2 regions of the Clostridium beijerinckii genome follow, and region 1 is predicted to be linked to the other one. Evidence: a T-box and tRNA genes for the amino acid it is inferred to sense, from the RefSeq annotation. Region 1 holds a T-box; the other holds one or more tRNA genes.

The links. The T-box of region 1 lies ahead of PZA12_RS00630 (glycine--tRNA ligase). A T-box ahead of a tRNA ligase gene usually reads a tRNA of that ligase, here a tRNA-Gly.
Region 2: it has a tRNA-Gly gene. The T-box ahead of PZA12_RS00630 (glycine--tRNA ligase) is inferred to sense a tRNA for this amino acid. The anticodon was not compared.

The regions. Positions count from the first base shown of each region.
Region 1 is NZ_CP144906.1:134,073-137,492, reverse strand. It holds gene murD (UDP-N-acetylmuramoyl-L-alanine--D-glutamate ligase) at 1-249, opposite strand, end outside; gene PZA12_RS00630 (glycine--tRNA ligase) at 398-1,789, opposite strand; T-box leader at 1,840-2,013, opposite strand; tRNA gene PZA12_RS00625 (tRNA-Asn) at 2,089-2,163, opposite strand; tRNA gene PZA12_RS00620 (tRNA-Asn) at 2,604-2,678, opposite strand; tRNA gene PZA12_RS00615 (tRNA-Asn) at 3,118-3,192, opposite strand.
Region 2 is NZ_CP144906.1:3,786,990-3,790,409, reverse strand. It holds gene PZA12_RS17455 (hypothetical protein) at 1-193, opposite strand, end outside; tRNA gene PZA12_RS17450 (tRNA-Gly) at 1,149-1,222, shown strand; tRNA gene PZA12_RS17445 (tRNA-Arg) at 1,259-1,335, shown strand; tRNA gene PZA12_RS17440 (tRNA-His) at 1,341-1,416, shown strand; tRNA gene PZA12_RS17435 (tRNA-Lys) at 1,496-1,571, shown strand; gene PZA12_RS17430 (sigma-70 family RNA polymerase sigma factor) at 1,711-2,283, opposite strand; gene PZA12_RS17425 (hybrid sensor histidine kinase/response regulator) at 2,728-3,420, opposite strand, start outside.

The sequences.
Region 1 (3,420 bases):
TTTAAATATCACATCAAACCCTTTTAAGTTATCTAGATATTTTTCTCCAAGCTCCAGCTTAACTCCCTTTTTATTAAATCCATCTGCAACGTCTCCAAGTTCTTCTAAATTCTTTTTATCAAAAGCCGTTACAACAGCACCTAAATCTATTAAAAAATTGATTAGCGGAATATTGCTCACTCCAATTCCAACAACTCCAACTTTCTTACCCACTATAAATTCTTTAAACTCATTAAAATCTTTCTTCATGATTTATCCTCCAAATTTAAATCTCTATCCATCGTATATATTATTGCCAAAATTTGTTCTTCGTTATTTTAATTATAACACTTGCAACAAAAAAATAAACTGACCCAAGAAGAAATTATCTTGAATCAGTTTTTGTTTAGGTATAATCCTAAAATTCCAAACTTGCTTGGATATAATTTTCTATTTCACTTATTTTAATTCTTTCTTGTTCCATAGTATCTCTATTTCTAATTGTTACTGACTCATCTTCTAATGTATCGAAATCTATTGTTATACAATAAGGAGTTCCAATTTCATCTTGCCTTCTGTATCTCTTACCTATACTTCCTGTTTCATCGAAATCAAGATTGAATTTCTTACTTAACTCCGCATAAATATCTAAAGATTTTTCTGATAGCTTTTTAGAAAGAGGCAATATTGCTGCTTTAAAAGGAGCTAATGCTGGGTGTAAATGCATTACAGTTCTAACATCTCCACCTTCTAACTCTTCTTCATCATATGCTTCAATTAAAAATGCTAAAGCAACTCTATCTGCACCTAACGACGGCTCTATAACATATGGAACATATTTCTCATTAGTTGTTTGATCTAAATAGCTTAAATCCTGTCCAGAATGTTCTTGATGCTTAGATAAATCATAATCAGTTCTATCTGCTATTCCCCAAAGTTCTCCCCAACCAAATGGGAATAAATATTCTATATCAGAAGTTGCATTCGAGTAGAAAGATAACTCTTCTTCTCCATGATCTCTCATTCTTAAATTTTCTGACTTAACATTCAAGTTTAGCAAGAAATTCCAGCAATAGTCCTTCCAATATTTGTGCCACTCTAAATCAGTTCCAGGCTTACAGAAAAATTCTAATTCCATTTGTTCAAATTCTCTTGTTCTGAAAGTAAAATTACCAGGTGTAATTTCATTTCTAAAAGATTTACCTATTTGAGCTATACCAAATGGTACTTTTTTTCTTGATGTTCTTTGCACTGCTTTAAAATTAACAAAAATACCTTGTGCTGTTTCTGGTCTTAGATACATTTCTGATTTAGCATCTTCAGTAACACCTTGAAATGTTTTAAACATAAGATTAAACTTTCTTATATCTGTGTAGTTCATTTTTCCACATTTAGGACAAACTATGTTATTTTTTTCAATATATTCTTTCAATTGTTCATTAGTCCATCCATCAGCTGTAGCTACTTCTGCTCCATTTTCTGTCATATGATCTTCAACTAATTTATCAGCTCTAAATCTTGCCTTGCATTCCTTACAATCCATTAATGGGTCTGAGAAACCTCCAACATGCCCTGATGCAACCCAAACTTCTCTATTCATTAAAATAGCGGAATCCAATCCAACATTATAAGGACTTTCTTGAACAAACTTTTTCCACCATGCTTTTTTTACATTATTTTTGAATTCTACTCCTAAAGGACCGTAATCCCACGAATTAGCTAGACCACCATATATATCTGAGCCTGGAAATACAAATCCTCTATTTTTACAAAGAGCCACAATCTTATCCATTGTTTTTTCTACTGCCATTGTTTTATCCCTCCAAATATATTTTTATAAAATAAAAAGGGCTTTAAGCACAAAGGGACGAAATATAATTCCGCGGTTCCACCCTTCTTGGCTTAAGCCCATCTTTCTTCATCGATTTCCTCACACTCAAAAGCTCCATTCATTTATAACCAATAATGATTTCCACCAAACATCATCTCTCTTCAACTGACTTATAAATTACTCTTCTTTTTCAACATGTGTATTTAATTTATAAATTAATTTTAACAAAATCATTTTATATGTCAAGATTGAATATTTTCTAAAAAAATATAAAAAAATGGCTCCGCGAAGAGGACTCGAACCTCCAACCTATCGGTTAACAGCCGAGTGCTCCACCATTGAGCTATCGCGGAACGTCATTACTTAATCTATTATATCAGCTTTTTTAGATTATGCAACCCTTTTTTAATAAAATATCAAATTTATATCTCTATACTATCAAAATTATCAAATAGCATCTACATTTTAGAATTAATACATATTATATATTCCTAATTCATCTTTATAAAACTTGGAAAGAATAAAATCTTAAGCGATTGTGGAACTGTAGATTTTTGAGCATCTAATTTTTCAAATGTGTGTGAGAAAAATTCGGCAGGCTAATATATTTTTTCATTCTCTTTACAAACTGTGATTCTCTGAGTAAGTATTTCCATAACTTATACCCTCAAGAGTAACAATGTTCACAAATTTAAATTTAGTATAAATTCATATGGAATAAAAAAAGCTATAACAATGCTTACAAAATACATGCTATAACTTATAATACTATTCTAAAAAAATATAAAAAAAATGGCTCCGCGAAGAGGACTCGAACCTCCAACCTATCGGTTAACAGCCGAGTGCTCCACCATTGAGCTATCGCGGAACGTCATTACTTAATCTATTATATCAGCTTTTTTAGATTATGCAACCCTTTTTTAATAAAATATCAAATTTATATCTCTATACTATCAAAATTATCAAATAGCATCTACATTTTAGAATTAATACATATTATATATTCCTAATTCATCTTTATAAAACTTGGAAAGAATAAAATCTCAAGCGATTGTGGAACTGTAGATTTTTGCGCATCTGATTTTTCAAATGTAAGCGAGAAAAATTCGGCGAGCTAATATACTTTTTCATTCTCTTTACAAACTGTGATTCTCTGAGTAAGTATTTCCATAACTTATCCCCTCAAGAGTAACAATGTTCACAAATTTAAATTTAGTATAAATTCATATGGAATAAAAAAAGCTATAACAATGCTTACAAAATACATGCTATAACTTATAATACTATTCTAAAAAAATATAAAAAAATGGCTCCGCGAAGAGGACTCGAACCTCCAACCTATCGGTTAACAGCCGAGTGCTCCACCATTGAGCTATCGCGGAACGTCATTACTTAATCTATTATATCAGTTTTTTCTAATTATGCAAGTCTTTTTTATATTTTATTTACTTTTGTTGTTTTCAGAAATGCCTATAGCTTTTCTTTCTTATTATCCAAAAGGAATAATAATTACTATAAATATTTATGCAGATACAAAATATTTCTGGGCTTATTATAGACTTCCAAATTTTAAATTATTTTTCTTATATTTTATTTTTAATCAACAGCAA
Region 2 (3,420 bases), 1.9 Mb from region 1:
TACAATTATTATTATTATTATTACTGCTGTTATTGGACATAGCAGTATTTTTTTCATCTTCATCATCATCAAATGAAAAAGATGAAATACACTTGCCAGAAATGACTGGTTCAGGTGTAAAACCAATTATTTCTTCATTCTCATCTGGTGCAAAATCATTTTTTGGTAGTTCATTTTGTTTTCTTTTACTCATAAGTGTTCTCCTTTAATAAATTTTATAAAAATTTTTATACATTTTTTCTATGAATGATCAAAGAAAAGAAATGCATGCTTCTAAATATAAAAGATTAAATGAAAGAGCTCTGTTAATCAGATGCAAAATTTGGATCTTACTTTTTGCAGGATAACTTTTTTGAAGAGATCTTTTGAATTTTCATTTATCTCACTTAGGATATATGCAGAAATAGAGAATATTCTAATATTCTCTAGAATATTAGAATATAAGAATATATATTCTTCAGAATATGCTTGAAAAATGTGGCTTAAGGAGAGGTTAGTATTTAAATTAAAAACTTTTAGGTAGTGTAATATATGATTGAATTTTTTAGAAGGTAATAAAAAATATTTAAGGCAATAACAAATTAATATGAAATAATTATCTATGAAAATAAATTTAGGAGGGGAGTAAATGAAAAAAGTATTAGTTGAACCATTTAGAATTTGGTTAGATAGTGGTACTGTAATTAGATACAGTTTATCGGGATAATACTCTGTAACTATAAATATATATAGCACATATGTTAACATTTTTATTTTATGGTTTAATTTAATAAGACATGGAATAAAAAATAAGAGGCTAATAAATAATTGAGAGTGAATTCTAATTTAATATTAAAATTTAGTTAAATAAAATAATTAAGTTTTAATATTAGATTATTTATTAAGCAGTTTGCTTACTAAAATTTCAAATATAAACTTATTATTGAAAAGCATTATACTCAAAGTGATATAAATTTAAATATATTTATAAATTTATATTAATGCAGTAAATAAAAAAGTCAAAGCCTGTGATACTGCTAGGTGAGAGATATCTAAATAAGGTAAAATTGCGGTAAAAAATACAATATTCAGCACTTTATTTGAAAAAAATTAAATTTTTGTGTTGACAACCTATAATATGTAACATATAATAAACAAGCAGGTTAGTTGCGGGTATCGTATATCGGTAATACTCCAGCCTTCCAAGCTGGAAAGGTGGGTTCGATTCCCACTACCCGCTCCAAAAAAATTAAAGAGTTTGCAACATAATAAATAATATGCGTTTTTAGCTCAGCTGGATAGAGCAACGCCCTTCTAAGGCGTGGGCCAGGGGTTCGAATCCCTTAAAACGCACCATAATGGTGAACGTAGTTCAGTTGGTAGAGCGCCAGTTTGTGGCACTGGTTGTCGTGGGTTCGAGTCCCATCGTTCACCCCATGTAAAAATATTAGTAGGCTACAAGGAAATTGATTTAGCTTAATTATTTGCAAAAGTATCCTATCATAATTATTATTTTGGTTCACTAGCTCAGTCGGTAGAGCACATGACTTTTAATCATGGTGTCCCGGGTTCGATTCCCGGGTGAGCCACCAATTTGTTTAACCTAAAGTAGAAAAGTATAGTTATAAATATACTTTTTACTTTAGGCTTTTTTATTCTTTAGGAATTTATATTCCAGTAAAATAAAAATAACAGCACCAAGGTAAATGTTAACCTTGGTGCTGTTAGATTTTAATAATATACTGGGATGCTATTAAATATTTTTCTTAAAATAGTTTTCTTTTTCAAAACGGCTGTAGAGTAGCACATATCTTTAAAATAGGCATATTCCTTAACAGTATGATTCTTATAAAATACAAAATTTATAAGTTCAATTTCTTCTTCATTTAAAGTTTTAAGAGCTGACTTTAAATCTTCATAATCACAGACTTCACATAATGAAGCCTCGATAGATATTTCTTGTGAGGGGATATCTTCTTCAAAGTTATCATGAAAACTTAAAACATCATTACTGTCAGTGGAACTTCTAAAATTCATTTTCCTAATTAAATCATTTACATTATTCTTTATTGCATTAGTAGCATAAGCAACAAACCTGTGCTTCTCCAAATTGTACATGGAAACAGATTTAAAAAGTGATTTATAACATTCCTGCTGAATATCATAAATGCTGTATCCATCAACAAAAGTTTTCTTTGAGATATTATAGATTAAAGGCTTAAACTCATCAGCTAATTTTTCTTTTGCGACTTCATCATTATTTTTACATCTTCTCACCAGATTTTCAATATAATCAAAATTCATATGAACCTCCTTCCTCGTTTAATGGCTGCAAACTAAATTGATTAATTTACATATGTTGTGTTTAGTGTTAAGTTAATTTCTACATGTAGATATACGGTAGAGAATGTATGCTTTATATAAAAATAGAAAATAATTTATATTAATTTATTGAAGAGTAACCTAAAGTAATATGTTTACTACATATAGAAGTTTTTTGATTTACTCATCTAAATACAATAATGCGTTTATGGAGAGTTTTGTAATATGAATAATTACATGAATGGCTAAAAAATAGAAGGGTAAGTATTATTGCAGAGTAATAATTTATTTATATCAAAAAATAAAAAATGGTCTGGATAATTGGCATACAGAAAAATAGGTAAAATTAAATTTAAAAACCTGCTGATAAAAGTATTTACCTTTATCAGCAGGTTTCAATTTAAAGAGAAGTTTCATAAAAATACATCACAAATAGATATCAGAAAATTCTATCTTGGTATTTTGCACAAGGCGATTATCCAATAAATTTACTGGTTCTTTATCCATATAGTCCTCAATTATAGTTTCACTAGGAAGTAAAATAGTAAAAGCGCTTCCTTTGCCCAACTCACTTTTAACAGATATGCTGCCTCCCAGTGATTCAACAAACTTCTTTACCAGCGACAGACCAATGCCTGCGCCTTCTGCCTGTCTTGATAGAGAACTATCTACCTGTCCAAATCTTTCAAAGATAATGTTCGCCTTATCTTCTGGTATACCTATTCCTTTATCTTTAACTTCAATACATATCTTATCGTTTATAGAACTTAAAGTTACAATAATAGGCTTGCCTTCAGGAGTAAATTTAGTGGCGTTAGAAAGAAGATTTAGAAGTATTCTTTCATATTTCTCATCATCAATTCCTATAATTTTTTTTTCAATTAAAGGTACAAATGTTACATCAATGGACTTTAAAGCTACATATGTACATATTGACTCTATGATAGACTTTGTCAAAAACACAATATCTACATTCTTTTTATTAATTTTAATTCGTCCTGCATTCACTCTTGTGATATCTAGCAAATTATTAACAAGCCTTAGCTGTCTAAAGGTATTTTGTCTTATCATACGTAAGTACTTTTTTGCTTTATCTGACAATTCATTGGAACAAATATA